3 regions of the Mesorhizobium sp. B2-3-7 genome follow, and region 1 is predicted to be linked to each of the others. Evidence: predicted binding sites of a transcription regulator. Region 1 holds the regulator's gene; each other region holds the start of a gene.

What was found. The regulator LexA, encoded in region 1, represses DNA repair genes until DNA is damaged. The targets are predictions, from matches to a motif close to TGTTCNNNNTGTGTTCNG.
Region 2: the regulator LexA is predicted to act here: its motif matches at 2,868-2,885, upstream of FJ940_RS13625 (UvrD-helicase domain-containing protein).
Region 3: the regulator LexA is predicted to act here: its motif matches at 9,232-9,249, upstream of parE (DNA topoisomerase IV subunit B).

The regions. Positions count from the first base shown of each region.
Region 1 is NZ_VFVV01000015.1:38,950-49,625, reverse strand. Features, by position in the region: gene trpD (anthranilate phosphoribosyltransferase) at 1-89, shown strand, start outside; gene trpC (indole-3-glycerol phosphate synthase TrpC) at 94-906, shown strand; gene moaC (cyclic pyranopterin monophosphate synthase MoaC) at 909-1,409, shown strand; gene glp (gephyrin-like molybdotransferase Glp) at 1,409-2,614, shown strand; gene FJ940_RS24475 (alpha/beta hydrolase) at 2,630-3,460, opposite strand; gene FJ940_RS24470 (AMP-binding protein) at 3,628-5,253, shown strand; gene kynA (tryptophan 2,3-dioxygenase) at 5,250-6,086, shown strand; gene kynU (kynureninase) at 6,150-7,397, opposite strand; gene FJ940_RS24455 (TetR/AcrR family transcriptional regulator C-terminal domain-containing protein) at 7,394-8,071, opposite strand; gene lexA (transcriptional repressor LexA) at 8,524-9,267, shown strand; gene FJ940_RS24445 (ComEC/Rec2 family competence protein) at 9,261-10,676, opposite strand, start outside.
Region 2 is NZ_VFVV01000006.1:119,606-130,281, reverse strand. Features, by position in the region: gene FJ940_RS13635 (hypothetical protein) at 1-397, shown strand, start outside; gene FJ940_RS13630 (glucose/quinate/shikimate family membrane-bound PQQ-dependent dehydrogenase) at 428-2,743, opposite strand; gene FJ940_RS13625 (UvrD-helicase domain-containing protein) at 2,926-5,610, shown strand; gene FJ940_RS13620 (hypothetical protein) at 5,797-6,111, opposite strand; gene FJ940_RS13615 (trimethylamine methyltransferase family protein) at 6,235-7,788, opposite strand; gene FJ940_RS13610 (FAD-dependent oxidoreductase) at 7,801-10,212, opposite strand; gene FJ940_RS13605 (esterase-like activity of phytase family protein) at 10,524-10,676, shown strand, end outside.
Region 3 is NZ_VFVV01000004.1:171,153-181,828, forward strand. Features, by position in the region: gene FJ940_RS10270 (diguanylate cyclase) at 1-91, opposite strand, end outside; gene FJ940_RS10275 (tetratricopeptide repeat protein) at 267-737, opposite strand; gene FJ940_RS10280 (hypothetical protein) at 899-1,717, opposite strand; gene FJ940_RS10285 (type II secretion system F family protein) at 1,790-2,752, opposite strand; gene FJ940_RS10290 (type II secretion system F family protein) at 2,754-3,719, opposite strand; gene FJ940_RS10295 (CpaF family protein) at 3,724-5,145, opposite strand; gene FJ940_RS10300 (response regulator) at 5,142-6,356, opposite strand; gene FJ940_RS10305 (hypothetical protein) at 6,381-6,650, opposite strand; gene FJ940_RS10310 (type II and III secretion system protein family protein) at 6,655-8,040, opposite strand; gene cpaB (Flp pilus assembly protein CpaB) at 8,157-9,083, opposite strand; gene parE (DNA topoisomerase IV subunit B) at 9,319-10,676, shown strand, end outside.

The DNA of each region.
Region 1 (10,676 bases):
CCGACGGCATGGCGACGGCGGTGCAAGCCATCGACAGCGGCCGGGCGCTGCAGGTGCTCGACCGGCTGGTCGAGATTTCGAACGGTTAGACAGATGTCGGACATCCTGCGCAAGATCGAGGCCTACAAGCGCGACGAGATCGCGACGGCCAAGGCGCGCGTGCCGCTGGCCGAGATCAAGGCGCGGGCGAAAGACACTGACGCGCCGCGCGGCTTTCTCACGGCGCTTGAGGCGAAGCGCAGATCCGGCGGCTTCGCTCTGATTGCCGAGATCAAGAAGGCAAGCCCGTCCAAGGGCTTGATCCGCGCCGACTTCGATCCGCCAGCGCTCGCGCGGGCCTATGCAAAGGGCGGCGCCGCCTGTCTTTCGGTGCTGACCGACGCACCGTCTTTCCAGGGCGCGCCGGAATTTCTCACCAAGGCAAGAGCCGCCGTCACCCTGCCCGCGCTGCGCAAGGATTTTCTGTTCGATCCTTATCAGGTCCATGAAGCTCGCGCCTGGGGGGCGGACGCCATCCTGATCATCATGGCCAGCGTAGATGATGATTTGGCGAGCGAGCTTGAAGCGACGGCATTCGAACTCGGCATGGATGCGCTGATCGAGGTCCACGACGAGGCCGAGACGGAGCGCGCACTGAAGCTGTCGTCGCAATTAATCGGCATCAACAACCGTAATCTGCGGACATTCGAGACCCGTCTCGAAACCTCGGAACGACTGCGGGCGATGATTCCGGGCGGTTACTTGCTGGTCAGCGAAAGCGGCATCTTCTCTCATGACGACTGCCTCAGATTGCAGAAGAGCGACATCGGCACCTTCCTGGTCGGCGAAAGTTTGATGCGCCAGCAGGATGTGACCGCGGCAACGCGCGCGCTGCTCACCGGCAAGGCAGCGGCCGAGGCCGTCTGACGATGACGGCCGCCCTCACCCATCTCGGCCCGCAGGGCCAGGCCAACATGGTCGATGTCGGCGGCAAGGACGAAACGACGCGCACCGCTGTCGCCGAGGGTTTCGTCTCGATGCGGCCCGAGACGCTGAAGATGATCCTGGCCGGCAATGCCAAGAAAGGCGATGTGCTGGGCACCGCGCGCATAGCCGGCATCATGGCAGCGAAGAAGACGCATGAGCTGATCCCGCTCTGCCATCCGCTGCTCTTGACCAAGGTCTCCGTCGACATTGAGCCCGATCCTGCCCTGCCCGGACTGAAGATCGTTGCGCTGGCGCGCGTCACCGGCAAGACCGGCGTCGAGATGGAAGCGCTCACCGCGGCTTCGGTTGCCTGCCTGACCATTTACGACATGGCCAAGGCGGTCGACCGTGCCATGGTCATCACCGGCATCCGGTTGGTCGAAAAGACCGGCGGCAAGTCGGGCGACTACAAAGCCGCTGGCGAAGATGGGGCGGTCGCCTGATGGCGCTGCTTCCGGTCGCAGCAGCGCTCGAACGCCTGCTGGAGGGTGCTGCGCCGCTTGCGAGCGAAAGCGTTTCGCTCCTCGAGGCCGTGGATCGCGTTCTCGCGGAACCGGTGGTGGCGTTGCGCACCCAACCGCCCTTCAACGCCTCTGCCATGGACGGATACGCGGTCCGCGCTGTCGATGTCGCGTCCGTGCCGTCCCGGCTTTCGGTGATGGGCGTGGCGGCGGCCGGGCGCGGCTTTGACGGCGCCGTCGGCAAGGCGCAGGCCGTGCGCATCTTCACCGGTGCTCCGCTGCCGCAAGGCGCAGACACCATCGTCATCCAGGAAAACGTTCGTGACCTCGGCGGCGGCAGCATCGAGGTGGTCGAACCGACGGCCGAGGGGCGCAACATCCGCCGCTTCGGGCTCGATTTCTCCGAGGGCGACATCCTGCTGGAAAAAGGCCGCGTGCTCGATCCGGCAGCACTGTCGCTTGTCGCCTCGGCCAACCATCCCCGGGTGGGCGTCGTAAAGCGGCCGCTGGTTGCCATCATCGCCACCGGCGACGAGCTGCTGCCGCCCGGCAGCGAACTCGGCCCCGACCAGATCATTTCGTCAAACGCCTATGGCGTCGCCGCCGCCGCGCAATCGGTCGGCGCGCATGCGCTTGATCTCGGCATTGCCGCTGATCGCGAGGAAGCCATCGCGGCGCTGGTCAGGAAAGCGGTCGCGGCCGGCGCTGATGTCGTCGTCACGCTTGGCGGCGCCTCGGTCGGCGACCACGATCTGATCCATGACGTGCTGACCGGCGAAGGCATGACGCTCGGTTTCTGGAAGATCGCCATGCGTCCCGGCAAGCCGCTGATGTTCGGCCGCCTCGGCGACATCAGGTGCATCGGCCTGCCCGGCAATCCGGTGGCGAGCCTCGTCTGCTCGCAACTGTTCCTGAAACCGCTCCTGGCACGCCTCGGCGGCCGCGATTTCCGGCAAGATATTCGTCAGGCAAGGCTGGGCGCCGCCATGCAGGCCAATGATCTGCGCCAGGACTATGTGCGGGCGGTGGTCAGGCAAGAGGCCGGCATGCTGGTGGCAACCCCTTTCAGCATCCAGGATTCCTCGATGCTGAGGATACTGGCCGACGCCAACGGACTGATCGTGCGCGAACCGTCTGCGTCCCCCGCGGCTGTAGGAAATGCCTGCAGCGTTATAATGCTGAGGTGACGTTTCGCCGTTTTTCTACTCCGCAAGCAAAGTTCGTGTCAGCGGATGGACCGGATCAGCCAGGCCTTCGACAATGTCGTAATGATGTCGGTCCGGCTCGACCACCGCGCTCGTGACGGCACCAAGCCCTGTCCAGATATTGGCCAGCAAGGCGTTCTGGCGCAAGAACTCGGACCGCTCGCCGCCTCCGGCCCAGCACGTGACGCGAGCGCCATCCATGGGCCGCAGCAGCGCCGGGCTTTCCGTCAGCGCCTCGGCTTCATCGATTTTCAGCGCCGCGTTCATGCCGGTGCGCATAAGCGGACGCAGGTCATGCAGGCCCGAAATCGAAACGACGTGGCGTACGCGCCTTGCCACGCCGGCCGCCAGGGGCGTTGATGTCGTCGCCATGCGGCTGGCGAGATGGCCGCCGGCCGAATGCCCGGTCAGCATAAGCGGTCCCCCGACCATCGCCGCCGCCTTGCCGATCGCCGCGCCGATCTCGTGGGAGATGCCGGCGATGCGTATGGCGGGGCAGAGCGTATAGGACGGCATCGCCACGGCAAAGCCGCTGTCAACCGAGCCCTTGGCGAGATGCGACCAGCTATCCTTGTCGGACTCCAGCCAGTAGCCGCCATGGATGAACACGACGAGCCCTTTGGGCTTGGCGGCGGGAAGGAAGAGATCGAGCCGGTTGCGCGGCCTGTCGCCATAGGCGATGTCGAGCTGAGCCCTGCCCTTTGCCGCAAGCGCATCGCGAAATGCCTGCGCCGGTTCGACCCATGCGGCCGGCCAGCGATCGCTGCCGGCGATGTTGGCGCCGTTGGCGTAGGCATTGTCCCAATCGGCAATGCGATGTTCGAGCATCGGCACCCTCCCCCGGACGGCATCGTTTCAGCCGCTAGCAATGGCGATCGACAGCGGCAACGTCAATGCTCCGGGGGCAAAACATTTTAGGCTTGAAACAAATTTCGACTGGTGCGATCCTGTGCCTTGTTCAGCGATGGGCGTGAGGCAGACAGGGGCAGCCGAAAATGCTTGGGCCATCAGCGCATATCGACACGTTCACGCGCGATAACCTGCCGCCGCCGGATCAATGGCCGGACTTCCTGCTCGACGGCTTCGACTATCCCGAACGGCTCAATGCCGGCGTCGAACTGACCGACAGGCTGGTCGAGAAAGGGTTGGGCGACCACACCGCGCTGATCGGCAACGGCCGCCGCCGCACCTACAAGGAATTATCCGACTGGACGAACAGGCTGGCGCATGCGCTGGTCGAGAATTACGGCGTCAAGCCAGGCAACCGGGTGCTGATCCGCTCGGCCAACAACCCCGCAATGGTGGCCTGCTGGCTGGCCGCCACCAAGGTCGGCGCCGTCGTGGTCAACACGATGCCGATGCTGCGCGCCGGCGAACTCGCCAAGATCGTCGACAAGGCCGAAATCACCACAGCGCTGTGCGACACCAGGCTGATGGACGAGATGACCGCCTGCGCCAAGGACAGCGCGTTCCTCAAGCAGGTCATCGGCTTCGACGGCACCGCCAACCACGACGCCGAACTCGATCGCGCCGCCCTCGACAAGCCCGTGACGTTTACCGCGGTGCAGACCGGGCGTGACGACGTCGCCCTGCTCGGCTTCACCTCAGGCACGACAGGCGTGCCGAAGGCGACGATGCATTTTCACCGCGACCTCCTGATCATCGCCGACGCCTACGCCCGCGAGATCCTGCAGGTGACGCCTGACGACATCTTCGTCGGCTCGCCGCCGCTGGCCTTCACCTTCGGCCTTGGCGGGCTCGCCATCTTTCCGCTGCGTTTCGGCGCCGCGGCGACGCTGCTGGAACAGGCCACGCCACCCAACATGGTCCACATCATCGAAACCTACAAAGCGACGATCTCCTTCACCGCGCCCACCGCCTATCGCGCAATGCTCAAGGCCATGGACGAAGGGGCCGATTTATCGTCGCTGCGCGTCGCCGTTTCGGCCGGCGAGACCTTGCCCGCGCCGGTCTTCGAGGAATGGACTGAGAAAACCGGAAAGCCGATCCTTGACGGCATCGGCGCCACGGAAATGCTGCATATTTTCATCTCCAACCGCTTCGATGACATGAAGCCTGCCTCCACCGGCAAGGCCGTTGGCGGCTATGAGGCGCGCGTCGTCGACGACGAAATGCGCGAAGTGCCGCGCGGCACCGCGGGCAGGCTCGCGGTGCGGGGACCGACCGGCTGCCGCTACATGGCCGATGCCAGGCAGAGCGACTATGTCCGCGACGGGTGGAACCTCACCGGCGACACGTTCTGGCAGGACGAGGACGGTTTCTTCCACTTCGCAGCGCGCTCCGACGACATGATTGTCAGTGCCGGCTACAACATCGCCGGCCCTGAGGTCGAAGCGGCGCTGCTGGCGCATGCCGATGTCGCCGAATGCGCGGTGGTCGGCGCCGAGGATGCCGAGCGCGGCCAGATCGTCGAGGCTCATGTGGTGCTCGTGCAAGGCGTGGCGCCAGACGCAATGACCGTCAAGCGTCTGCAGGATCACGTCAAGGCCACGATCGCGCCCTACAAATATCCGCGCTCGGTAAAATTCATCGCCGCTTTGCCCAAGACGCAGACCGGCAAGATCCAGCGCTTCCGGCTGCGTGCGGAGAAGATCAATTGAGCAAGCCCTACGACCCGTCCGCCGAGGGCGCGGAAATGTCGTTCAAGGAGCGCATGTCCTACAGCGACTATCTGCATCTGGAAAAGGTGCTCGAGGCGCAGGAGCCGCTTTCGTCAGCCCATGACGAGATGCTGTTCATCATCCAGCACCAGACATCGGAACTCTGGATGAAGCTCGCGCTGCACGAAATCGGCGCCGCAATCCGCTCCATCCGCGCCGACCGTCTCGAACCGAGCTTCAAGATGCTTTCGCGCGTCGCCCGCATCTTCGAGCAGCTCAACAATGCCTGGGACGTGCTGCGCACGATGACGCCCAGCGAATACACCGAGTTCCGCGACGCGCTTGGCCAGTCCTCGGGCTTCCAGTCGTGGCAGTACCGTGCCATCGAGTTCATGGCCGGCAACCGCAATCTCGCAATGCTCGGACCGCACAAGCACCGGCCGGACCTCAGCGAGAAACTGGAGGCGATCCTGGCGCAACCGTCGCTCTACGACGAGGCGCTGCTGCTGCTCGCCCGTAACGGCTTCGACATCGGTGCCGACGCAAGGCGTACGGACTGGCGCGAAACGCGGACCGAGAACGAAGAGGTCCTTGTCGCCTGGCAGATCATCTACCGCGACCCGCAGCGCTACTGGATGTTCTACGAACTCGCCGAGAAGCTGGTCGATTTCGAGGATTATTTCCGCCGTTGGCGCTTCAACCACGTCACCACGGTCGAGCGCATCATCGGCATGAAGCGCGGCACCGGCGGCACATCGGGCGCGTCCTACCTGAAGAAGATGCTGGAGGTGGAGTTGTTCCCGGAGCTGTGGAAGGTCCGCACCCGGCTCTGACGTAGCTTTGCCGACTGCATATCGTTATCCCGAACCCACTGCGCTTTTCTGAGCGACAGGCTCTTAAGTCACCGCCGCCTTGACGGCGAAACGCGCCTCCTGCCACGCGTCCGTGCGCAAAATGTCTTCCAGCACCTCGACAGCCTGCCAGACATCGACATAGCCGACATAAAGCGGCGTAAAGCCGAAGCGAATCGTGGATGGCGCGCGGAAATCGCCGATCACGCCGCGCTCGATCAAGGCCCGCATCACCTGATAGCCATGCGGGTGGAGGAACGAAACCTGGCTGCCGCGCTCATTGCCATCGCGCGGGCTTTCGAGTTCGAGGCCGTAGGCGCCGCATTTTGCCTCGACCAGTTGGATGAACAGATCGGTCAACGCCATGCTCTTCCTGCGCACCTCTGCCATGTCGACCTCGGCCCAGACATCGAGCGCCCCTTTGAGCGCGCGCATCGACAGCACAGGCTGCGTGCCGCAGAGAAACCGGCGGATGCCTGTGCCGGCAGCAAAACCCTGTTCGAAGGCGAATGGCCGCGCATGGCCCCACCAGCCGCTGAGCGGCTGGCGGACATCGCCATGGTGGCGCTCGGCCGCGTAGATGAAGGCCGGGGCACCCGGGCCGCCATTGAGATATTTGTAGGTGCAGCCAACGGCGAAATCGGCATTCGAACGGTCGAGCTCGACGGGCAAGGCGCCGGCGGTATGGCAGAGATCCCAGACAATCAGCGCGCCGGCATCATGTGCCGTCCGCGTCAGCGCGGCCATGTCGCGTAACTGCCCGGATTTGTAGTTGACGTGGTTGACCAGGATGACCGCGACCCGCTCGTCGATCAGTTCTTCTATGGTCGGCGCATCGACACCCTCGAGCCGCAGCACCGTGCCCGGCCGCGTCGAGGCAACGCCTTCGGCCATATAGAGATCGGTCGGAAAGCTGTCCCCCTCGGCGATGATGACTGACCTGTCCGGCCGCATCCCGAGTGCCGCATGCAGCACCTTGTAGATGTTGATCGAGGTGGTATCGCAGACCACCGTCTGGCCGGCGGCGGCCCCGATCAGGCGCCCGAGTTGGTCGCCGAGTTCGACCGGCATGTCGAACCAGCCGGCGGTGTTCCAGGCGCGGATGAGATCCTGCGCCCACTCCTGCGTGGCGGCCTTCTGCAGCTCGCCGAACACGGCTGGCGAAGCGGCGCCCAGCGAATTGCCGTCGAGATAGATCACCCCCTGGGGCAAGGTGAAGCGGTCACGCATGGCACGCAGCGGATCCGCGGTGTCCATTGCCTCGATCGCTGCGAGATCGGGAATTTTGCTCATGGTCGCGATGTTCCTCGGTGAGAAGAGCGCCCTGGAAACGGGCCGGCTGTTTTGCCGCCCGGGCAAGGGCTGGCCGCATAGAGGCGCAAGAACAGGGTGAACGCCCGGTTCGATCTTTGCTCGATTTCCGCCCGAGGCAGTTCCTCGAGCACCCCAACGATCCGGCGAACCTGGAGATCGCCGATCAAAAGACTGATGTAGATGTCGGCGGCTTCGGCAGGATCGTCACAGGCGATCAGGCCGGCCCGACTTGCGGTTCGAAGCAGGTCGCCAACAAGCGGCATTATGGTATTGCGGCCGAATTGCGCGATCGATTGGCCAAGCGTGCCTGTATCGTTGACGTCGCCGGCCGCGGCGCGATTGAGCGCCACCGCCTTGTCGCCCGTCACGAGGGTCAGCAGGACTGGCCCGAGCAAGTTCAGGGTTTCGAGCGGATCGCGCGCCTGGTGAAGGGCGTCCTCCAGCAGCTTCCTTGCCTCTCCCGCATTGGCTTCGATCAAGGATCGAAACAGGGTCTGCTTGTTGCCGTACCAGTTGTAGAGGGTTTCGTTCGAGGCCGATGCCCGCTTGGCGATAGCAAGCAGGGAGGCGCTCTTGTAGCCGGCTTCCCGGAGCACCGCATAGGCGGCCTCCTCTATCCGTTCGCGTCGCGCGGCCTGCTTCGGCGTGGTCATTGGTGTTCCTCTTCGAAAACCGTACATTATTATACGGTTTCGTCAAGCGAACGAACGAACGCAGCCCGTCGCGACCAGTGGTGGTGTCTGGCCGTTTTCCGGCGGAAGTTGGCATTTTGGTTTCGTTTCGTTCACGAGCCGCAGGGGTTTCTAATCCGCCCAAACGCACCCCGCACCTGCCGGTCACCCAGCTTGCAGGCTTGTGCCAAGAGTGGAGACCGGTCGGGCCACAGGCCATTAACCAAAATAGTTTCAAAGGGCCCGGGAGCGCATTGACGACGGACCGCGCTGGCAGGATGCTGGCTGCGGGAGGGCATTTCGTTTCCGTCGCCTTAACAAATTCATTAAACTTTAAATGGTTGCGGAACACAACTGGAACAGATAGTGTTTGTTCTGGGTTTGTTTTCTGATTCTGGTTCCAGACCCTTCGTGCAATGCCTTTGGGGGCCGCCATGCTCACGCGCAAGCAACATGAACTCTTGATGTTCATCCATGAACGGCTGAAGGAAAGCGGCATTCCGCCGTCCTTCGACGAGATGAAGGAAGCGCTGGACCTCGCCTCCAAGTCGGGAATTCATCGGCTGATCACGGCGTTGGAGGAGCGCGGCTTCATTCGCCGCCTGCCCAACCGGGCGCGCGCGCTGGAGGTGCTGCGCCTGCCGGACTCGATCGCGCCGGGTCTTAACGCGGCAAAGAAGTTCTCCCCGAGCGTCATCCAGGGCAGCCTCGGACAGGGCAGCAGCCCTAGCCGGCAGATCAAGCCGGCGACGTCTTCGCGTCTGCCCGCTGCCGGCAATGACGACGACGCGGTTTCAGCGGTGTCGATCCCGGTCATGGGTCGCATCGCAGCGGGTGTGCCGATCGACGCCATCCAGCATCAGACGCATTCCATTTCAGTGCCGCCTGACATGATCATGGGCGGCGAACACTATGCGCTGGAGGTCAAGGGCGATTCGATGATCGAGGCCGGCATTTTCGACGGCGACACGGTCATCATCCGCAATGCCGACACCGCAAGTCCCGGCGAGATCATCGTGGCCCTGGTGGACGAGGAGGAAGCAACGCTGAAGCGCTTCCGCCGAAAGGGTGCTTCGATTGCGCTCGAGGCTGCCAATCCGGCCTATGAAACACGTATTTTCGGACCGGACAGGGTCAAGGTGCAAGGCAAGCTGGTCGGCCTGATCAGGCGCTACTGAGCGGGGTCGGCGATGGGCTTTTCGGGTTTACGGTAAGGCGGCAGTCCCCTTGCCTCGCGTGAGAATTTCCGCTGTTCGTGCCAGGGCCGATATGGCCTGTCGACGGCAAAGCTGACCCGTGCCGGTGCCGTCGCCGATTGCTGGTCGAAGAAGACGGCGGCACTTCCCTTGCGAGCGAGCTGCCGCTTGGTGATGACGAGAACCAGCGGATTGTGGCAGGGATCGTAGCCCGCGGGGTCGTTGATGACGATCAGATCCGCATAGGAGCAGGCCCTCCAGGCGTCCTTGCGATCCTCCACCTGCGCGATGATCGCCCCCGAGGTATGCCGGGCCATGCACAGGCCCGTGAAGCAATAGAAAGGCGCTCCCGCCGGAAGTTGCGCGGGATCGAAGATGTCGAACTGTCGGTCTCCGCTGTCGAACAGTTCCGGCGCAACGATGGTTTCGGACTTCAGCGCGCGTTTCCAATTATCGACGGTGAATTCGTTCGGGCGCGCCCGGTTGATCGCGAGCTCGCCGCCGCCGATCGGCAACGCCACCAGGCGGGCATCCTCCGAAATCAGCACGTCCGGCGTGCGCGTGTCCGAGACGGTCAACAGGCCGGCGAGCGCGAAGGGAAGTGCCGCCAGCCGCAGCCATGTCGTGGCCATCGTCGCGATGACCAGGGCGATCGCCACCAGAAGGACGGATTGCTGCGAAATCAACCCGACCGCGTCGACCGGCGAGCGTTGCGAGATCCATCCTGATATGGCGATCATCGCGGTCAGTCCCTTGCCCATCAGATAAAGGGATGGTCCATCGAACCCGAACGGCATCAGCAGCGCGCTGGCAACCGCAAGGAACATCACGACCGAAACGATCGGCATGACGGCAAGATTGGCGAACAGGCTGAGCGGCGACACGCGCTGGAAATGCCAGATGGCGAAAAGCGCCGTGGCGCTTCCCGCGATAATCGAGGTCATCGCCAGCCCACCTGTCGCCAGCAGCAATTTTCGCGTCAGCAGGCTAGGCAAGGTCCGTTGCGGCGGCGGGGTCCGCGCTTTGTCGGCTTTGCGATCCGACCAGCCGGCATAGGCGCCGACCAGGGCCGCGGTGGCGGCGAAGGACATCTGGAAGCTCGGCCCTACCACCTCGTGCGGCGACACCACGATGACGGCGATCGCCGAAATAGCCAGATTGCGCATGGTGAGTGCCGCCCGATCGAACAGAACGGCGATCAGCATCACCGCCAGCATGATGAAGCTGCGTTCGGCGGCGACAACGACGCCCGAAATGACGAGGTAGGCGGCGATGGAGAAAAGTGCCGCCGCGGCCGCGTATTTCTTGACCGGCCGGCGGGAGGAAAAATTCGGGAACAGCGCGAAGCCGCCACGCAGCAGACCCATGACCGTGCCGGCGACCAGCGCCAT
Region 2 (10,676 bases), on a different contig from region 1:
GGCGGGCCTCGACCAGGCAACGACCGAGAAAGTCGTCGGCACCATCTTCTCGGTGCTGGAGCACGAGGCGGAAGGCACCAACGTCTCGGGTTTCTTCGCCAAGATTCCCGGCGCCGACGATCTCGCCCGCCAATACGACGTCATGGCCGCCGGCGCGGCCGGCGGTGGCGGCCTGCTGTCCTCGTTGCAAGGCGCGCTGGGCGGTGTTCTCGGCGAAAAGGCCGGCGCACTGATCAACGGCGTCGCCGCGCTCAAGGCCTCCGGCCTCGACATGGCGCAGATCAGGCAGGCTGGCGCCACGCTGATCCAACAGGCCGAAGCCGCCGCCGGGCCGGACCTCACCAATGAAGTGCTCGGCTCGGTGCCAAGCCTGAAGAGCCATCTCGGAATCAGCTAGGGCGCGATCCTGCGGGACCGAACCCGTTCCTTACTTCGGCAGTGCGTATGCCATTACATAATCGCCGGGCTTGGTGCCGACCGAGCCATGGCCGCCGGCGACGATGACCACGAACTGGCGCCCGTCAGCCACCGTATAGGTCATCGGCGTCGATTGCCCGCCGGCTGGCAGGCGCGCCTGCCAGAGCTGCCTGCCTGAGGTCAGGTCGTAGGCGCGCAGGTAGTCGTCGACCGCGGCGCCGAGGAAAGCCACCCCGCCGGCGGTGATCATCGGCCCGCCAATGCCGGGCACGCCGACCTTCAGCGGCAAAGGCAGCGGCGTCATGTCATAGACCGTGCCGTTCCTGTGCTTGTAGACGATCTGTCCGGTCCTGAGGTCGGCTCCGGCGACATAGCCCCATGGCGGCGCCTGGCACGGAATGCCGAGCGGCGACAGGAACGGTCCCATCACCACCGCATAAGGAGCGCCGTCATTTCGGTTCAGCCCCTGCTCGCTGCCCTTGGCGTCGCCTGGCGGCGGCACGTCCGCGCGGGGCACAAGCCTGGAGGTGAAGGCGAGATAGGTCGGCATGCCGAACAGCACCTGCCGGACCGGATCGACCGCCACGCCGCCCCAGTTGAAGACGCCGAAATTGCCGGGATAGACCAGCGTGCCCTGCAGCGATGGCGGCGTGTAGCGGCCCTCATAGCGCAGCCTGTGCAACGCAATCCGGCACGCCAGCTGGTCGAACATGGTGATGCCCCACATGTCGGCATCGGTCAGCGGCGGCGGATTGAAGGAAAGGTCCGACACCGGCTGCGTGGGCGATGTGTAGTCGCCTTCGATGGCGCCGCCGGGCGCCGGCACTTCCTTGACCGGGATGACCGGCTCGCCGGTGCGCCGGTCGAGCACGTAGAGGTCGCCCTGCTTGGTCGGCCCGACCAGCGCCGGCACGACCGTTCCGTCGGTCTTGGTGATGTCGACAAGGCTCGGCTGCGCCGGCACATCCATGTCCCAAAGGTCATGATGCACGGTCTGGCGCACCCATTTCAATTGCCCCGTATTGAGGTCGAGCGCGGTGATCGAGGAGGAGAATTTCTCGACATTGGCGCTGCGGCCGGCGCCGAGCTGGTCCGGCGTCTGGTTGCCGAGCGGTATGTAGAGCAGGCCGAGCTTTTCGTCGGCACTCGGCGTCGACCACATGTTGGGCGAATTGGCGGTGTAGGTCTGGCCTGCCGCTAGCGGCGTGGTCTGCTCGGGATTGCCGGAATCCCAGTTCCAGATCAGCGCGCCCGTGGAGGCATCGAAGGCGCGGATGACGCCGGAGGGCTCCTGCGTGGAATAATTGTCGTTGACCGCGCCGCCGACGACGATCTTGTCGCCTGATATCAGCGGCGCCGATGTCGAATAGTAATAGCCGGACTTGGGATAAGGCATGCCGGTCAGAAGGTTCAGCGTACCGCCTTCGGCAAACGCCTGACAGACCTGACCGTTGGCGGCGTCGAGTGCGATCAGCCGCGCATCCGAAGTCGGCAGGTAGACACGCGCGGCGCAAGGCTGCCCGGCACCGATCTTGGCATCGGCGTAATAGGAGACGCCGCGGCAGGTCTGGTGCTGGCGGTCCTTGTCGAGCTTGACCTGGGGATCGTAGCGCCACTTCTCCTTGCCCGTGGCGGCGTCGATGGCGATGGCGAAATTGTGCGGCGTGCAGATGTAGAGCGTATCGGCGATCTTCAGCGGCGTCACCTGATAGGTGGTCTCACCGACGTCGTCGGGACCTTTCACGTCGCCGGTGCGATAAGTCCAGGCCGGCTGCAGGTTGGCGACGTTCTCCGGCGTGATCTGGTCGAGCGGCGAATAGCGCTGGCCATAGGGCGTGCGGCCGTAGAAGTGCCATTCGCCGGCAGGTATGTCGCCGCCGAGATCGGCCGCCGGGGTCACCTTGTCGATGTCGAGATTGCCGGCAATATCCTTGGGATCGGTCGTCATTGAATAGCCGGCGACCGCCAGCGACGCCAACACGGCGAGAATGAGCGGCGCGCGGCCATCGGGACCAATAAGGCCCCGCCTCGCCCACGGCGTCAGCAGCCACAGCGCGACGAGCACGATGATGCCGCCGCGGGGCCCGAGTTCCCACCAGTCGAAGCCGATTTCCCAGACCGCCCAGGCAAGCGTGCCCAGCACGATCGCGGCGTAGAGCCAGAGCGCGGTGGATCTGCGCCGGTAGAGCAGCCATGCGGCGATGAGGAAGGCGATGCCTGATATGATGTAGTACCAGCTGCCTCCCAGTGAAGCCAACCAGATGCCGCCGGCGCCAAGCGCGAGGCCGATGAGGAGGAGAATGAGGGAGGTGATGGTGACAGCCAAGATGATACTCCTTCGACTGTTGCGCGCCTCGAGGCGGCCGTGGGCAACAGGATCCCCTCCCTGCCCTTTGCGCAGCTTTCCCTCACCCGCCCTGCCTGTCAAGCAGGCCGGAAACAATCAGGAGTGGAACAAAACGTAGACAGTTCTGGTCTTTCTCCACCGAATCACTACATTCGGGGGCGATGTCCGGCTTTTCCGAAGACATGCCCTTTTTCGATGAACCCGATGCGCGGCCCACCGCCCCGTCGGGCATCGCCGCGCGCGCCATGGCTGCCCGCGGCGGCCACAACAACGCGCCCGACTATCTCAAGGGGTTGAACCCCGAGCAGCGGCTGGCGGTGGAAACCACCGAAGGTCCCGTTCTGGTGCTGGCCGGCGCCGGCACCGGCAAGACGCGCGTCTTGACCACCCGCATCGCCCACATCCTGGCGACCGGAAAAGCCTTTCCCTCGCAGATCCTGGCCGTGACCTTCACCAACAAGGCCGCGCGCGAGATGAAGCAGCGCATAGGCATCCTGATCGGCGAAGGCAATGTCGAGGGCATGCCCTGGCTCGGCACCTTCCACTCGATCGGCGTCAAGCTCTTGCGCAGGCACGCCGAGCTTGCCGGGCTGAAATCCGACTTCACCATTCTCGACACCGACGACGTCGTGCGGCTGATCAAGCAATTGATCCAGGCCGAGGGCCTCGACGACAAGCGCTGGCCGGCCAAGCAGTTCGCGCAGATGATCGACGGCTGGAAGAACAAGGGGCAAGGCCCGGACGACATTGCCGAGGGCGATGCGCGTAGTTTCGCCAACGGCAAGGGCCGCGAGCTCTACAAGGCCTATCAGGAGCGCCTGCAGACGCTGAACGCCTGCGATTTCGGCGATCTGCTCTGCCACCCTATCCGCATCTTCCGCGCCAATCCGGACGTGCTGAAGGAGTATCACAAGCGGTTCAGATACATCCTGGTCGACGAGTACCAGGACACCAACACCGCGCAATACATGTGGCTGCGGCTCCTGGCGCAGCGGCCAAATAGCGGACGTAGCGCGACGTCTACGGATTTGCATTCGGCCGAAGGCCGCAAGCCCGACCGGGCGTCCGAGCCTTTGCGAGGCCCCTCCCGCGACGCCGAAGGCGCGCAGAAAAGAGGGGTCGGGCCCGCGCCGGCAGGCGCGGAACAGCCCGTGAGCGAAAACAAAGTAAACATCTGCTGCGTCGGCGACGACGACCAGTCGATCTATGGCTGGCGCGGCGCGGAGGTCGACAACATCCTGCGCTTCGACAAGGATTTTCCCGGCGCCACCATCATCCGGCTGGAGCGCAATTATCGTTCCACCGCGCATATCCTCGGCGCCGCTTCGCACCTCATCGCCCACAATGAAGGTCGCTTCGGCAAGACGCTGTTCACCGATCGCGACGACCCCGAGGATGGCAAGGTCAACGTCCACGCCGCCTGGGATTCCGAGGAGGAAGCACGCGCCGTCGGCGAGACGATCGAGGCTTATCAGCGCCAGAAGCACAATCTCAACGACATGGCGATCCTGGTGCGCGCGTCCTTCCAGATGCGCGAGTTCGAGGACCGCTTCGTCACGCTCGGTCTCAACTACCGCGTCATTGGCGGCCCGCGCTTCTATGAGCGCATGGAGATCCGCGACGCACTTGCCTTCTTCCGCGTCGTCGCGCAAGGCGCCGATGATCTCGCCTTCGAGCGCATCGTCAATGTGCCCAAGCGCGGCCTCGGCGAAACCACCATCCGTCAGATCCACGACACGGCCCGCGCGCTGCGTGTACCGATGCTGGAAGCCGCTGCCAAGCTCGCCGAGAGCGATGAATTGAAGCCCAAGCCGCGCGCCGCATTGCGCGAGGTCGCCGCCAATTTCGAACGCTGGCAGAAGGCGCTGGAAACCACGCCGCATACTGAGCTCGCCGAGACCATCCTGGAAGAGAGCGGCTACACCGACATGTGGAAGAACGACCGTTCGGTCGAGGCGCCCGGCCGGCTGGAAAACCTCAAGGAGCTGATCCGCTCCATGGAGGAGTATGAATCGCTGCGCTCCTTCCTCGAACATGTCGCTCTGGTCATGGATGCCGAGCAGAACGCCGAACTCGACGCCGTCAACATCATGACGCTGCATTCGGCCAAAGGCCTCGAGTTCGAGACCGTTTTTCTCCCGGGCTGGGAGGAAGGCCTGTTCCCGCACCAGCGCGCGCTGGACGAAGGCGGCCGTTCCGGCCTGGAGGAAGAGCGCCGGCTGGCCTATGTCGGCGTCACCCGTGCCAAGAAGAACCTGCACATCTGGTTCGTCTCCAACCGCCGCATCCACGGCCTGTGGCAATCGACGATTCCCTCCCGCTTCCTCGATGAACTGCCTGAAACCCATGTCGAAGTCGCCGAAAGCGGCAACTCCTATGGCGGCTACGGCAATTCCTATGGCGGCGGCTCGTTCGCTTCCGGCCGGGGCGGCCGCCAGAACCCCTATGGCGCCTCGCGCTTCGACAATGTCGGCGCCGAAAAATCCGGCGCCTTCGCCAACAGCTACGCCACGCCGGGCTGGCAGCGGGCGCAGCAGAACCGCACCGAGGCGACCGATCGCAACTGGGGCTCGCGCTCCGGCCACCAGATCGAGCGCATCGGCTATGGCGAGACCGACAGCGGCTACGGCGCCGGCCGCACGAGCATCAAGGGCCGCACCATCGATGGCGAGTTGGTCGCCAAATCCGTCGCCGACACGCCGTCCCCCTTCAACGTCGGCGACCGCGTCTTCCACCAGAAATTCGGCAACGGCAACATCGCGGCCATCGAAGGCAACAAGCTGACCATCGACTTCGACAAGGCCGGCCAGAAACGCGTGCTGGATGGGTTTGTCGCGGCTGTGTGAGAAAAAATGGACACTCACTCGCGTAAGGAGCTGGTCAAAAATCCTGAGGTTTTCTTGTGAAAATCGAAGTAGATTTTGACCCTAATTATATTTGCGATTTCACAGCCAAAATTGATTGGAATGAATTCCAATGGCGTGGACGTCCGAAGTGAACGGAACTTTCGGTAGTCACCCGGGCCGAACCGCTCAGTCCACTTTCTTCTCGCCCGCCTCGCCAGCCTTGACGATATCGCCGGTCGTAAACAGGATTTCCTTCAGTTCCGCGCGCCAGTCCTGCTTCTGACGCAGCAGGAATTCGAGGTCCATGCCGAAATGCTTGAACTCCTCGCCTTGCGCGTTCTTCATGATGGCGCGGGCCTGCGGGTCCTTCTCCACCGACATGCGCTGTTCATACCAGGAGATCGCTTCCGCTTCCTCGATCAGCGAGGTGATCATGCGGGCGAAGGTTCGCACCTCCTGCGACAATTCTTCGGGCGGTTCGTGGTACTGATCGAAACCCATGTGGTCGTCCTCCCTCAATGGCTCGCAATGCGAGCAGGCACCGGCCGTCCCATGAATGCATGAGAGGTGCAGCGGGTTCCGGATCGCACCCACAATTCAGGACGATGAGAGGAATAAGCTATCTCACGATACCGGCGCCGCCCCGCCCTGTTCGGTGCGGCGCGCGATGAAATCATCGAGCACAGCTGATGTGGCAATAGCCGTCGCCGGCGGCTCGAAATCGGCGAGGATGCGCTTCCAGATACCGGTGGCGCGTTCGGTTGCGGTCTTGGAACCGGCCTGCGTCCAGTTGCCGAAATTCGACCAGTCGGCCACCAGCGGCTCGTAGAAGGCGGTGCGGTAGCGCGCCATGGTGTGACCTGCCGAGAAGAAATGGCCGCCGGGCTGCACTTCGGCGATCGCCTCGAAGCCGATGGCATCGTCGTCGCCGGGCGTGGCGGCGCACAGTTCAGCCACCGTCTGCAACGCCTCGATGTCGGTGACCAGCTTTTCGAAGGAAACGCTCAGCCCCCCCTCCAGCCAGCCGGCGGCATGGATGCACACGGTGGCGCCCGCCAGCACCGAGCCCCACAGCGCAAACTGCGTCTCATGCGCCGCCTGCGCATCGGAGATGTTGGCCGCGCTGCCGCCGCCCGAACGCCACGGCAGGCCGGTGAAGCGCGCCAGTTGGCCGGCCCCCAGCGTCGCCTTGATATGTTCCGGCGTGCCGAAGGCCGGCGCGCCCGATTTCATGTCGACATTGGAGGAGAAGGAGCCGTAGACGACAGGCGCGCCCGGCCGCACGATCTGCGCCAGCGTCAACCCGGCCAGCGCCTCGGCATGCTGCAGCGTCAGCGCGCCGGCCACCGTGATCGGGGCCATCGCACCCGCCAGGCAGAAGGGCGTGATGATCAGGACCTGGCCCGCCCTGGCGAAGTCGATGATGCCTTGCGCCATCGGGATGTCGAGCTGGCGCGGCGAATTGGTGTTGATGACGGTGTAGCAATGGGCGCCCGAGCGGAACTCGTCCTCGGACAGCCCGCGCGCCAACCTGATCATGTCGAAACTATCGTCGACCTGCGGGGTGCCGCGCGCGAAGATGAAGGGAAGCTTGTCCGACAGGGTCAGTTGCGCCCGGTTGACGGCGTAGTGGCGAAAACGGTTGTCGATGTCCTGCGGCTCGACGCAAGGTCCCAGCATGTGCAGCACGTCGAAATGCTGCACCAGCTTGATGAACTCCTCGAAGGCCGCCAGTGTGCCTGGTCGGCGGCCGCGTTCGAGGTCAGTGACGTTCGGCGCGCCGCACCCTGCCAGGAAGGTCATCGACCCGAGTTCCAGCGTCAGATCGCGGGAGCGGTCACCGGCATGGGTCTGGATCGATTTTGGCGCCGAGGCCAGTGCGGCCGCCACCATGTCGCGGCCGATCCGCACCATGTCGGTTTCGGGGTCGATCAGGGCGCCGGCGCGAGCGAGCAGGTCGCGCGCCTGCGGCAGCAGAACCTTGATGCCCAGCTCCTCCAGCACGCGCAGCGCCGTGTCGTGGATCGAGGCGACGTGGTCGTCCGAAAAGATTGGCTGCGGCAGGAATGGGTTCTTCAGAGAGCGGTAATTGGGCCGGCGGCTGCTCTCGCTGCCGGCCTCGCCGATGCGTCCTCGCCGGCGCTCGCGCCTGCCTTCGCGTGCCGCGTCATCGATCATCCGGAAACCTCCTCATTGCCGCATCGCCTTGCCCAAGGGATCGTAGGGCGAAGCCGGAATGACACGCGCCGGCCGCTCGGTGCCGACAATGTGCACGCAAAGCGCCGTTCCTTCCTCGGCAAAATCGTCATCCACCAACGCCAGCGCGACGCTCTTGCCGATCGTGTAGCCAAAGCCGCCGGAGGTGACGAAGCCGACGCGCCGAGCGCCGTGCCAGACCGGCTCGAAGCCGCTGGCGTCCGCGTCGATGGCATCGACTTCCAGCGTCACGATCCGTCGTGCAACACCGGCCTTGCGTTCCTTCAGCGCCGCCTCGCGGCCAATGAAATCGCCCTTGTCGAAAGCAATGAAGCGGTCGAGCCCTGTCTGGCCGGGCGTGTAGCCTTGCGTGAATTCACGCGACCAGATGCCGAAGCTCTTTTCCAGCCGAAGCGCGTTGAGTGCGTAATAGCCAATCTCGGCGAGGCCGAGATCCTCGCCGGCGGCAAGCAGCGTTTCGCGCAATGTGGCATGCATGGTGGCCGGGCAGTTGATCTCGAAGCCGAGTTCGCCGGCGATGGAGAGGCGAGCCATCCTTGCCCGCACCATGCCGATGTCGAATTCGCCGCATGCCATGAATGGCAAGGCTTTGGCGGAGATGTCCTGGTGCGTCGTGCGCTCGACGATCTTTCTGGCATTGGGGCCGGTGACCAGAAAGCCCGACATCGCATCTGAAATATCGGTGACGCAAACGCCTTCAGCCATATGCGCTTCGAACCAGCGCATGTGGAATTCGCGCAGATAGTAGGAGCCCATCAGCCAGTAGTCGCCATTGCCCCAGTTGAAGACGGTGAGATCGCCCTTCAGCCGCCCGTCCGGCCCGAGCATCGGCGCCAGCCTCGCCTGTCCCGCCTTCGGCAGCCTGCAGGCCAGCAGCCTGTCGAGCCAGGCCTCCGCGCCCGGTCCCGTGATCGCGTAGCGCGCATAGGCCGAGATATCGATGAGGCCGGCGGCGCGCCGGACTTGCAGCGCCTCGTCACCGACGATGTCGAAGGCGTTGGAGCGCCTGAGCGTCGTCTCCTCGCGGAATCCCATCGGCGCGAAATAGGCGGGGATTTCCAGCCCCCAGGAAGCCGTCCATTCGCAGCCCGCCGCACTCATGCCGTCATAGGCGCCGGGGCGTTTCAGCGGCCGGCCCGCAGGCAGCCGTTCGTTGGGAAAGGTCATGACGAAACGACGAGAATAAAACTGTCGCGTCGTCTGCCTGAGATATTCCCGGTTTGCGGCGAAGGCGCCGTAGCGGGCGATGTCCATGCCGAAAATGTCGGCCTGCGGCTCGCCGTAAATCATCCACTCGGCCAGCGACTTGCCGACGCCGCCGCCCTGGCTGAAGCCGGCCATGACGCCGCAGGCGACCCAGTAATTCTTCAGGCCGCGGACCGGCCCGACGATCGGATTGCCGTCCGGGGTGAAGGTGAAGGCGCCGTTGACCCATTTGCGGATGCCTGCCGTCGCCAGGCAAGGGAAGCGCTCATGCGCCTTGGCAAGTTCCGGGCCGATGCGGTCGATGTCTTCGGGGATGAGCTCGATGCCGTAATCCCACGGCGCGCCGTCCATGTTCCAGTGCTTCGGGTTCTGCTCGTAGACGCCGAGCAGCACGCCCTTGCGCTCCTGCCGCAGATAGGAAAAGCCGTCGAGATCGACGGCCAGGCCGATCTCCTTGTCGAGGGCAGCGACTTCCGGAATGTCCTCGGTGACGAAATAATGGTGCTCCATCGGCGTCACCGGCAGTTCAACCCCGGCCATGCGGCCGAGTTGCTTGGCCCACAACCCGCCGGCATTCACGACATGCTCGGTGGTGATGGTGCGTTGCTCTGTGACCACGTCCCAATGGCCATCGGCCCGCGCCTTCAGCTCGACCACGCGGTTGCGCAGGATCACGTCGGCGCCGCGCTTCTTGGCGGCACCGACATACGCATGCGTCGTGCCGTAAGGGTCGAGATGGCCCTCGTTGGAATCGTAGAGGCCGCCAAGCACGCCGGTGACGTCGACGATCGGGCAGATCGCCTTGATCTCGTCAGGCGTCACCAGCCGGGCGGTCTCGATGCCGACCGACTGGAATACCGCCCAGGCCGATTTCAGCCACTCCCAGCGCGCCGGATCGCTGGCTATGTTGACGCCGCCGGTCATGTGCAGCCCGACGTCCTGGCCGGATTCGGCCTCGATCTCGCGGTAAAGGTTGATGGTGTAATCCTGCAGCGCGGCGACATTGGGATCGGCGTTGAGCGCGTGGAACCCTGCCGCCGCATGCCAGGTGGAGCCCGCCGTCAGTTCGGCGCGCTCGATCAGCGCCACATCCGACCAGCCGAACCGCGCCAGGTGATAGAGCACCGAAGCGCCCACCACTCCTCCCCCGATGACGACTGCGCGGTAGTGAGACTTCAAGGCTTCCCTCCTCCACGGACTGTTCGAAACCGGAACCATATACGTACTGTACATGAGTGTCTAGTACTGCGAACAGCTCCTGGACGGTGTCGAACCTGTCTCGGAACGATCGATTTTTTGGCGCGGCCGCACTTCCCCAGCAGCGTCGCGGCGGGCCGACGCGAATGCGTCACCAACTGTCATGCAAGCATCATGTTCGCGCCTTAGACCGCTTGGCGAGGGCATAGCCGCCCTCCAGGGCGGCAGCCTCGCCGCCCCCAGGCAACCTCGGAATTCCGCCGTCCCGGCGCTTTGTCATCAAGGGGATATCCATGACGCATTTACGCTCGTTCTCGTTGCGGCTGCTGGCCGCCGCGCTGGTGGCCTCGGCCGTTTCGCTGCCTGCCTTCGCCGACAGCTCGGCCAGCGTCGGCGGCGCCAGTTTCGTCAACAAGGGGCTGGTGGGGGTTGGCCGCATCCCGGCC
Region 3 (10,676 bases), on a different contig from region 1:
GGGGCGCGGCGAACCAGATCGCGAACATGGTGATGCTGAGGCAGATGCCCGACAGCGCGGCTGCGAGCAGGAGCGAACTGAAATCCAGCATATTGGGCGGGGGTTCCCTGAGCGTCGGCCTTACCGCTGCATTCTAGGTCAACGACAGCCATCAGACATGATTTTCAACTGATCTTCCGGCTGAGACCTTCGGATAGAGTTTACAAAGCGTCGACGCCGAGTGTCCCAAAATCGTCCTCGCGACGATCGTGGCCACCAGACAGCCGTCAGCCCTTGTTCAGGAGGGCAAGATTGGCATCGACGACCGTGGGGTCGGCCATGCCGGCCTTGGCTTCGAGCAGCAGCGCCCTTGCCTTTTTCCTGTTGCCGCGCAGCAATTGCGAATAGCCCATATTGTTGACGATCTGCGGCTTGCGCCCGGCGACCTTGAGCAACTGATCGTAGGCACGATCGGCGAAGTCGAAGCGGCCGAGTTCGTCATAGGAAGCGGCGAGGCCCATCCAGGCTTCCGGATTGTCGGCCTTCAACTCGACGGCCTTGCGGAAATGCTGTTCGGCAAGACCGTAATTCGCGTCGCGAAATTGCGCCTTGCCTTCCGCCAGATCGGATGTGCCGACGTCCTTCGCGGCCGGTTGAATGGCGGTGGTTTTGGTGGTGTCGACGCCACTCGTCGTACAACCAGACATCATCAAGACGGCCGCCATCGCGGCCATTGCCGTGAAATTACTGTGACGCATGCCCCTGCCCCATCGCCCGGTTTTTGCCGGGTCGTTCTTCAGGAAACACACTATACCGAAGCAATTAAACTTAGGTGCCGAAACGCCGCCAAAATTAGGCCTTGGGTACACCACCTATTAACCACCAGGCCGCAACGCCTCAGCCATGGCCAGCGGCGTTCTCAGGGTTCCAGGGCCTTGAGTCCCGCCGGAACCGTATACCGGCTGCCGTCATAGCGCAGCCGGTAGGTTTGGCTCACGGACTTGCCGGGATGGGACTGGCACTCGCCATTGTTGTCGGGCAACGGATTGTCGGTGTCCATCCGTTCGACCACCACCATGTCGTGGTAGCCATGATGTTTGGCCGGGCTCATCGCCAGGCTCACCTGACTGGTATGGAAGGATCCGGCGCAATTGGTATCGCCCTCGCCGCCATTGCCGGCCACGACCAGGCCATCGAGAACCATCCGCAGGGCATCGTTGTCGATGGCATAGAGCCGCAGGTCGATTTCACTGAAAGGGTTAGGCAGCGAATTGTTCGCCATTTCGATGCGCAGGCCGAAGGCGGAGACATCGGGCGCCAGCGCATACCGGCCGGTATCGAGTTCGACCTTGCGGATGGCGATGGCATCATCATTCATCAGCCCGGGCTGCAGCAGGCGCTGGCGCACCTGCCGGCTCTTCCTGTCGATGACCAGAAGCTCGATATCGCCGGCATGCGCGTAGTCGCTGGGTTGCGAGCTGTCCATCAGCGGCACCGCGACCAACAGCAGGTCGTCATGGGCGGGCCATATCTTGCAGACCAGCCCCGGCGGGTCGCCAAATGCAGACGTCAGGGCGATGCTGGTGTAGGGTTCGAGCGTGAACGAGGCACCGTCAGCGCTTTTGCGGGCGTTGGGATAGGCCTGCTGCACCAGGGCAGCGGCATCGCCGCAATCATCGGCCGCAGCCCAGGCGGGCGACAGACTGGCCCCGGCAAGGCCGAGGACGAGCAACAGCATTCGCATGGACTTCTCACTCATTTACGGACTTCGCAGGTCGCTCAGGCCGGCCTCACTGAATATCAGCAAATCCTAGTGGCCGGTCATTTTGACGATGATCGGAATGACCGCGATCATCAGCACCACCGGCAGGATGCAAACCACGACCGGCACCGACATCTTGGCCGGCAAGGCATGCGCCTTTTCCTCGGCCAGCGACATGCGCTTGTGGCGCATCTCGTCGGAAAAGACGCGCAGCGCCCCCGACAGGCTGGTGCCAAGCTCCTTGGACTGTTGCAGCAGCGTGGCGAAGGAGCGCACCTCGTCCAGGCTCAGGCGATCGGCGAGCGCCTTCAGTGCATCGTCGAGGCCGCGCCCGGCCCGCAACTCCAGCGACACGAGCTGCAGGTTCTGGCTGAGCGACGGGTAGGTCTTTGCGAGTTCCTTCGAGACGCGCTCGACGCCCGCTTCCATGCTCATGCCGGCATCCGAACAGACGATCATCAGGTCCATGAAATCGGGGAAGCCGTTGCGGTATTCGCGCATCTTTTCCCGTATCTTCTGGGTCAGCACCAGCCCTGGCAGGAAATAGCCGGCCACGCCCGACAACACGACGAAGGCCCAGCGGCTGGTCACCGTGGCGTCGGGACTGGCCATCCAGCGGTTGAGCACGAAGACGGCGAGCGCGATGCCCACCATCGCCGTGAAACGGATGAGGAAGAACATGCCGACGGCGCGCGGCTCCATGTAGCCCGCCTGGATGAGTTTCAAGCGCAGGCGGGCGACATTTTCCGGATCGCTCTTGGCGTAGAACTCCTGCGCCTTCTTCACCGCCTTCTCGCGAACGACACCGGTATTCTTCTTCTGGGCCGGTTCCGGCCTGGCGGCCACTGGACCCTCGTCGACCTTGAGTCTGCGCCTGACTTCGTTGCGATCGCCCTTTGCCACCACCATCGGCCAGGCAAAAGCGGCAGCGCCCACGGCCAGCAGCAGGACAGCCACCGGCATCAGCGAGGTCGGCGCGAGCGAGGCGAGGAATTCGACGACCTTCTGCATGTCAGAATTTGAAGTTCGACATTTTGAACATGATCAGATTGCCCAGCATCAGCCAGGTGACCGAGCCACCAACCATGTACCACGTCTTCGGCACGCCCCAGACGTCGCTGTAATACCCAGGCATGAATGCCATGATGGTCGTGAACAGCAGCGCCGGCACGGCCGTCAGGATATAGGCCGACAGACGGCCTTCGGTTGAAATGGCGCGCACCTTGCGGCGCAGCTTGCCGCGTTCGCGGATCGTCGTCGACAGTCCGTCGAGGATTTCGCGCAGATTGCCGCCAGAACTCGTCTGGATCGACACGGCGGTGACGAACAGCGGCAGATCCTCATGGCCGACCCTGTCGAACAGCGAATTCAGCGCCGAAACCAGATCCGAACCAAAGGTCACCTCATCGGCAATCACGCCGAACTCGGTGCCGATCGGGTCGGGCATTTCGCGCGACACCATGGCGATGGCCACCGGCACCGGATGGCCGGCCTTGAGGCCGCGCGTAATCAGTTCCAGCGCTTCCGGCAACTGCATGCCGAACCGCTTCAGCCTGCGCTTGCGCATGGAGCGCATCGCCATCACCGGCAGCACCGGCACCACGACGACAAACAGAATGGCGCCCATCAGCAGCGGCAAGCCATACCAGATGGCGACAAGGGCCGCTGCCAACGCCATCCCCGAAGTGATCATCAGGAACTTCGAAAGCGGCATGATCATGCCCGACTGAGCGCGCAGCGCGCGAAAACGGTCAGGCGAGAACAGCGACGTGCCCGCATCGAGACCACGCTCCTTACGCAATTGGATCAGCACCTGTTCCTGACTGATCCTGTTTTCCTGCAGCTTCATGCGCCGGTTTATGGCGGTGCGCCTGTCGCTGCGGCCGGCATAGAGCAGGTAAACGGCCTCGGCGATCATGATGCCGGTCAATGCAGCCCCGGCATAGACGACATAGATCGCGCTGAACCCATCCAACACCTGGTTACTCCTGCGGCCGGCCGGGTTCGAAATAACGCCCGGGAAACTCGATGCCCATGGCGCGAAGATCCTCCAGGAAGCGCGGCCGGATCCCGGTCGCTTCGAAATGGCCGAGGATCGTGCCATCGGCGTCCATGCCGGTGCGCACGAAGCGGAAGATCTCCTGCATCTGGATGACGTCGCCTTCCATGCCCGTCACCTCGGCGACGCTCGTCACCTTGCGCTTGCCGTCGGAGAGCCGGGTCAACTGGACGATGATGTCGATGGCGCTGGCGATCTGGCTGCGGATCGACTGCACCGTCATCGGCATGCCGGTCATGCCCAGCATCTGCTCGAGCCGCGAAATGGCATCGCGCGGCGTATTGGCGTGAATGGTGGCCATCGACCCTTCATGGCCGGTGTTCATGGCCTGCAGCATGTCGAAGGCCTCCTCGCCGCGGCACTCGCCGAGGATGACGCGATCAGGCCGCATGCGCAGCGCGTTCTTGACGAGGTCGCGCTGCTTGAGCTCGCCATGGCCTTCGATGTTGGCCGGCCGGGTTTCCATGCGCGCGACATGCGGCTGCTGCAACTGAAGCTCCGCCGCGTCCTCGATGGTGATCAGCCGCTCGTCCTCGGGAATGAAGGCCGACAGCGCGTTGAGCATGGTCGTCTTGCCGGTACCGGTGCCGCCCGAAATGATCGTCGTCTTGCGGGCATGTACTGCCGCAGCAAGCACTTCGGCCATGTTCTGGGTGATGGCGCCGAATTCGACCAGCCGGTGCAGGCCGAGCTTGTTCTTGGAAAATTTGCGGATCGACACCAGCGGCCCGTCGACCGCCACCGGACGGATGGCGGCGTTGAAACGCGAGCCATCCAGCATGCGGGCGTCGACCATCGGCTGCGATTCGTCGACGCGGCGGCCGACGGCGGCAACGATTTTGTTTATGATTCTAAGCAGATGCGCCTCATCCTTGAACGGAATGTGGACCTGCTGCAGCTTGCCCTTCTTTTCGACGAAGCAGTTCTGATGGCCGTTGATCAGGATATCGTTGATATCGGGGTCCTTGAGCAGCGGCTCGAGCGGGCCGAGCCCGACCATCTCGTCGACGATGTCGTCGACCAGGGCATCGAGTTCGACGGTGTTGATCGCCATCCGCTCTTCGCGCGTCTTTTCCGACACGAAATCATGCACCTGCCGGCGCATCTCGTCCCTGGGCAGCCGCTCCAGCGCGACAAGATTGATCTCCTCGAGCAGCAACCGGTGGATGCGCACGCGCGCATCGAGCACCTTGTTGGCGCTCTTGCCCGGCACGGCTTCGACTTTCGCCGGCAAGACCTTCCGGCTCGTCGGGATGACGACCGCGTGGTGCGCAACCGCCGTCGGCTCGGCGGAGCGCTGCGGACGCGCATCGCGGTTCTGCAAGGTGGAAAAGCGGCTGCTCATCCGGCCTTCCTCTTCAAAAGGCTCTTGCCGAAGCCGAACAGCGATTTCGATTTGCCCGGCGCCGCCGCCACTTCCTCCGGAAGGATGATCCTCTTGAGGTCGTTGACGACGTTGGCATTGGCATCGATCTCGTGCAGCGGCACGCCGCGATCGACGGCCTCGCGCACCAGCCGGTAATTGTTGGCGATGCCGCCGACGAAATGCTCGCCGAGGATTTCCTGGACGTCCGCCTGCTTGATGCCGCTGTCAAACATCTTCTGCTCGAAACGGTTGACGATGACGTTCGGCTTCACTTCCTTGCCGGCGGTCTCGTAGACCGCCTGGATCAGGCGTTGCGTGTGGCGCAGGCACGGTACCGTCATTTCGGCGACGATGTAGAGCTTGTTGGAGCCGAGCAGCACCGTCTCCGTCCACGGAAACCAGGTGCGCGGCATGTCGATGACGACATTGTCGAAATAGGCCGAGACGAGGTCCAGCATCCGCACCACGACATCGGTCTTGAACGAGCGCATCTCCGCCGGCTGCGTCGGTGCGGCCAGAACACAAAGCCCGCTGGCATGCTTGGACAGCATCACGTCGAGCAATTGCCTGTCGAGACGCTCCGGCTGGTTCTCGATTTCGGTGATGTCGAAACGCGGCTCCAGGTCGAGATATTCGGCGCAGGCGCCCTGCTGGAAATTGAGGTCCACCACGCAGGTCGAGGCGCCGCGCGTCACTGAATGATGCAGCTGGAACGCGGTCTGCAAAGCCAGCGTCGTGGTGCCAACGCCGCCAGCCGCGGGCATGAAGGTGTAGATCTGCGACTCGGTGTTTTCCTCGCGCCCCGGCCCTTGCAGCGCACGCACCACCGAACGTACGAGATCGGCCGTGGTGATCGGCTTGACCAGGAAATCCGCGACCTTGAGCTGCACGAGGATGCGCGCGGCGGCGGCGTTGAATTCCTGGGTGACGACCACGACCGGCGCCTTGCCTTCCAGCCGACGCATGACGCGTTGCAGCGCATCGATCTCCTCAAGCTTCGCTGCGTCCATATCGACGATGATCGCGCCGAGATCGGCCTCCTGGACCTCGCCGCGAAGTTCGGTGATGTTCTTTTCCACCGTCGAGAGCTGGATGATCTCCGAGGCGGCAAACGCCGTCCGGGTGTCCTGCGCGAAGGTTCTGTCCGTCGATATGAGCAGGATTTTCCTGGTCTTGATGCGGTTTGCCATTACTTGTCAGCCTATGATCTCGGATCAATTGTCGGCGCTGGCTTGCGATGCCTTGGCGCTGGCCGCCTGCTCGGCGGTGGCGGGTTCCGTGCTGCCGCGCTGGGCAGGCACGAGAAGCCTGGTGTTCTGGACGCCGTATTTCCAGGGATCAACCATCTGCATGACGGTGTTGGCGGCCTGGGCATCCCCGGCGCCGCTCGTCACGCCTTCGCTGCGCACATAATCGTCGCTCGTGCAGCCGGCGGTGAAGCCGGCAAGCAGCAAGGCGACGCTCGAGCTCAAGACCAGACGCATGGCTTCAGTCCTTCGGCAGGTCGAGGAAATGCCCGACTTTGGTGGCGGGAGCGGCACGCGCGGCGCTGCCGTCAGCCAGCGCCAATGCGCGATTGGTGTCCGACGCCCTCACCTCCTCGGTGTTGTTGAGAAAATAGTCGACATTGCTGGCAGGCTGCGTGCCATCGGTCGGCTCGGCCATTTTCTTCGATGGATCCACCGGCTTGACCAGGTAAGGCGTGACGATGATCACCAGGTCCGTCTCGCGCCGCTGGTAGGATTTCGACGAGAACAGGGCCCCGAGCACAGGCATCTTGCCGAGGCCCGGTATGCGCGAGGTGGTGATGTCGTTCTGCGACTGCAGCAGCCCCGCGATCATGAAGCTCTGGCCGTTCTTCAGGTCGACCGACGTCCTGGCGCGGCGCACGATGAAGCCGGGCACCGAGATGCTGCCGATATTGTAGGAAGCCGACGCGTCGATCGAGGAGACTTCCGGCGCGATGTCGAGGCTGACCAGCCCGTCCTTCAGAACGGTGGGCGTGAAATCCAGGCTGACGCCGTACTTCTTGTAGCTGACGGAAATCTTGCCGTTGTCTTCGGAAACCGGGATCGGAAACTCGCCGCCGGCCAGGAAGCTCGCCGTCTCGCCGGACCGGGCGATCAGGTTCGGCTCGGCCAGCCGACGAGCCAGGCCGCGCTCTTCCAGTGCCTTGATGGCGATGTCGATGGAAACGCCGTTCGACAGCAGCTTGCCGATGATCTCGCCGGTCCCCGCCGGCTCAATGGTGCCGGGAGCAATCGTAACGTCGCGTCCGCCCATGCCATAAGCGAAATTGGCACTGTATTTGGCGCCGAGATCCTGCCCCGCCTGGCGGTTGATCTCGACGAAGCGGACATTGAGCTGGACCTGCTGCGAGGACGAGATGTTGACCGAATTGATCACCTCCTCATTGCCGGAGAAGCGGGTGGCGATCTTGTTTGCCTTTTCGGCGGCGACCGCGTCATCCGCCTCGCCCGACAGCACGACGCGGCCATTGGCGGAGCCGACCTTGATCTTGGCGTCCGGCACGCTGGCGCGGATGGTGTCGGCCAACTGGTCGGTATCGAGCGTCACTTCGATGTCTACGGTGCCGACGAGCTGCTTGTTCTCGTCGAACAGCGCAATGCCAGTGGTGCCGAGATTGTTGCCCAGCACATAGAAGGATTTGTCGGTCAACGGGTTGACGTTGGCGATCTCCGGATCGCCGATGACGATCTGGTAGAAGGCCGCGCTCGTCATGATCGTCTTTGGCTTGCCCTTGGCGACCTTGATCGAGGCGTTCTTGGTCGCCGAGACATAGACGATGTCGTTGTCCGCCCTGGCCGGGCCGGCGAAGATGCCGGCCGCCGCCATCGTCACCGCCATCGCCATCGCCTGCGCGACGTGCAACCGGCCTGTCATTCGATATTGAAGTTGCCTGAACATTGTTCCCGTCCCGTCCGGTCCCCACCGGTCCTGCTCTGGTTCCACTCAGGAACCTGATATTCCTATTTCTGGTCCCGCGCAGGAACCTGATATTCCTCGGCCGTCGTTCCACGCGTCACGATGACCGTCTTGAATTTCGGCTTCTCAGGCTCCTTTGCCATGGCGTCGAACAGCGAGCCGGCCGCGGCCTGCGCCTTGCCCGCCACCGATCCGCCAAAGGAGGAGATGGTGGTGACACCGTCCTTGCCCTCGCCGCCCTCGCTGGCGGAGCGAAGCGACAGCGACAGCGTGCCGACAGTGCGGGCCAGCGCCACTTTCTGCGCGCCTTCGGTGGTCACCTCGATGGTTATGGAATTGGCCACCTGCGGCGTCGTTTGGCGCTCGTCGGCGCCCTGCCCGACGCTCAGCACCTTCGCGTCGGCAACGACGATCTCTGAGGTGATGGTCGAACCGGCGGCGCCTTGCGCATTCTTGGCCACTTCCTGGATTTCGCCGGCATCGCGCGTCAGCACGACATCGACCCGGTCGCCCGGCGTGACGAAGCCGCCGACGCCCGCGATCTCGTCGGTGCGGATGGTGACGGCCCGCATGCCGGGCGTCAGCATGTTGGAGAGCGTGGCGCGGCCATTCGGGCCGGACAGCTTTGTAAGCAGCACCGGTTCGTTGACCTCGATCGGCGACAGCACCACGCGGTTGCCGTCCCCGAGCAGTCCATCGATGGTGGCGAAGGCGCCCTGCGGCAGCGAATCCTGCGGCCACGGAATTTCGCTGAGTTTCGCGCGGTCGAGATCCATGCCGTACCGCAACGGTGCATTCGCCACCACGATGGTCTTGAATTCGACCGTCGGCGCGGCGGGCGCCGCGATCGACGCGGTTTTCTCCTCGGCGTCGGCCCTGGCCTGGCGCTTGACCCAGAAATCCGCGGCAAAGATCGAGATCGCGCCGAAAACGGCGGCGATGCCGATCATCGTTATGGCCTTGCCCCTCACGCCCAAACCCCTGATGCCCGTAGTTTCTTGTTATGTTGGCTCACGCTAGGCGGCATTGTTAAAGAATCAGGAATCTTCTCGCTGGCTATCCGCCTGATTTCCGCCGGCTTGGTTATCGAATGGTTTTAGGATAAGAGGGGGTTAATCCCCGAACGTAACAGGAACCTCCGTCGCTTGGCGCTGAAAAGCGTGGCAGTATCGGCGGGTGATTCGCAGCTTGGGCTCTATGGCAGGCATGGACGACAACAACGATCTTTTCGGCAATCTGGAGAAGCAGCCGCAACCGGTTCGCACACCGGCGCGTCCGGCCGATCCGCTGGTGCAGGCGGCAGCCAAGCGTCCGGCGGCGGCGTCTCGTGACGGCTCAGAGGGCTACAGCGCCGCCGATATCGAGGTACTCGAAGGCCTGGAGCCGGTGCGGCGCCGTCCGGGCATGTATATTGGCGGCACCGACGACAAGGCCATGCACCATCTGTTCGCCGAGGTCATCGACAACTCGATGGACGAGGCGGTTGCCGGCCATGCCACATTCATCGATGTCGAGCTTTCGGCTGACGGCTTTCTCACCGTCACCGACAATGGCCGCGGCATTCCCGTCGATCCGCATCCGAAGTTCAAGAAGCCGGCGCTCGAAGTGATCATGACGACGCTGCATTCGGGCGGTAAGTTCGATAGCAAGGTCTATGAAACCTCGGGCGGCCTGCACGGCGTCGGCGTCTCCGTGGTCAATGCGCTGTCGGATCATCTCGAAGTCGAAGTCGCGCGCGGACGGCAACTTTACCGGCAGCGCTTCTCGCGCGGCATTCCGGTCAGCGGCCTCGAGCATCTTGGCGAAGTTCACAACCGGCGCGGCACCAGGACCCGTTTCCACCCCGACGAGCAGATCTTCGGCAAGGGCGCCGCGTTCGAACCGGCGCGGCTCTACCGCATGACGCGCTCGAAAGCCTATCTGTTCGGCGGCGTCGAAATCCGCTGGACCTGCGATCCCTCCCTGATCAAGGAAAAGGACACCACTCCGGCCAAGGCCGAATTCCATTTTCCCGGCGGCCTCAAGGACTATCTGAAAGCGTCGCTTGGCGACGAATTCCAGGTGACGCGCGAAATCTTCGCCGGCAAGAGCGACAGGCAAGGCGGCCATGGCTCGCTGGAATGGGCAGTGACCTGGTTCGGCGGCGACGGCTTCATCAACTCCTACTGCAACACCATCCCGACCGGCGAAGGTGGCACCCACGAGGCCGGCTTCCGCAACGTCTTGACGCGCGGCCTGCGCGCCTATGCCGACCTCGTCGGCAACAAGCGCGCCTCGATCGTCACGTCGGAGGATGTCATGATCTCGGCGGCGGGCATGCTGTCGGTGTTCATCCGCGAGCCTGAATTCGTCGGCCAGACCAAGGACAGGCTGGCGACGATCGAGGCGATCCGCATAGTCGAGACGGCGATCCGCGACCCGTTCGACCATTGGCTGGCCGACAATCCGCAGGAAGCGTCGAAGCTGCTCGAATGGGTTATCGCACGCGCCGACGAGCGGGTACGACGCCGCCAGGAAAAGGAAGTGTCGCGCAAGAGTGCGGTGCGCAAGCTGCGCCTGCCGGG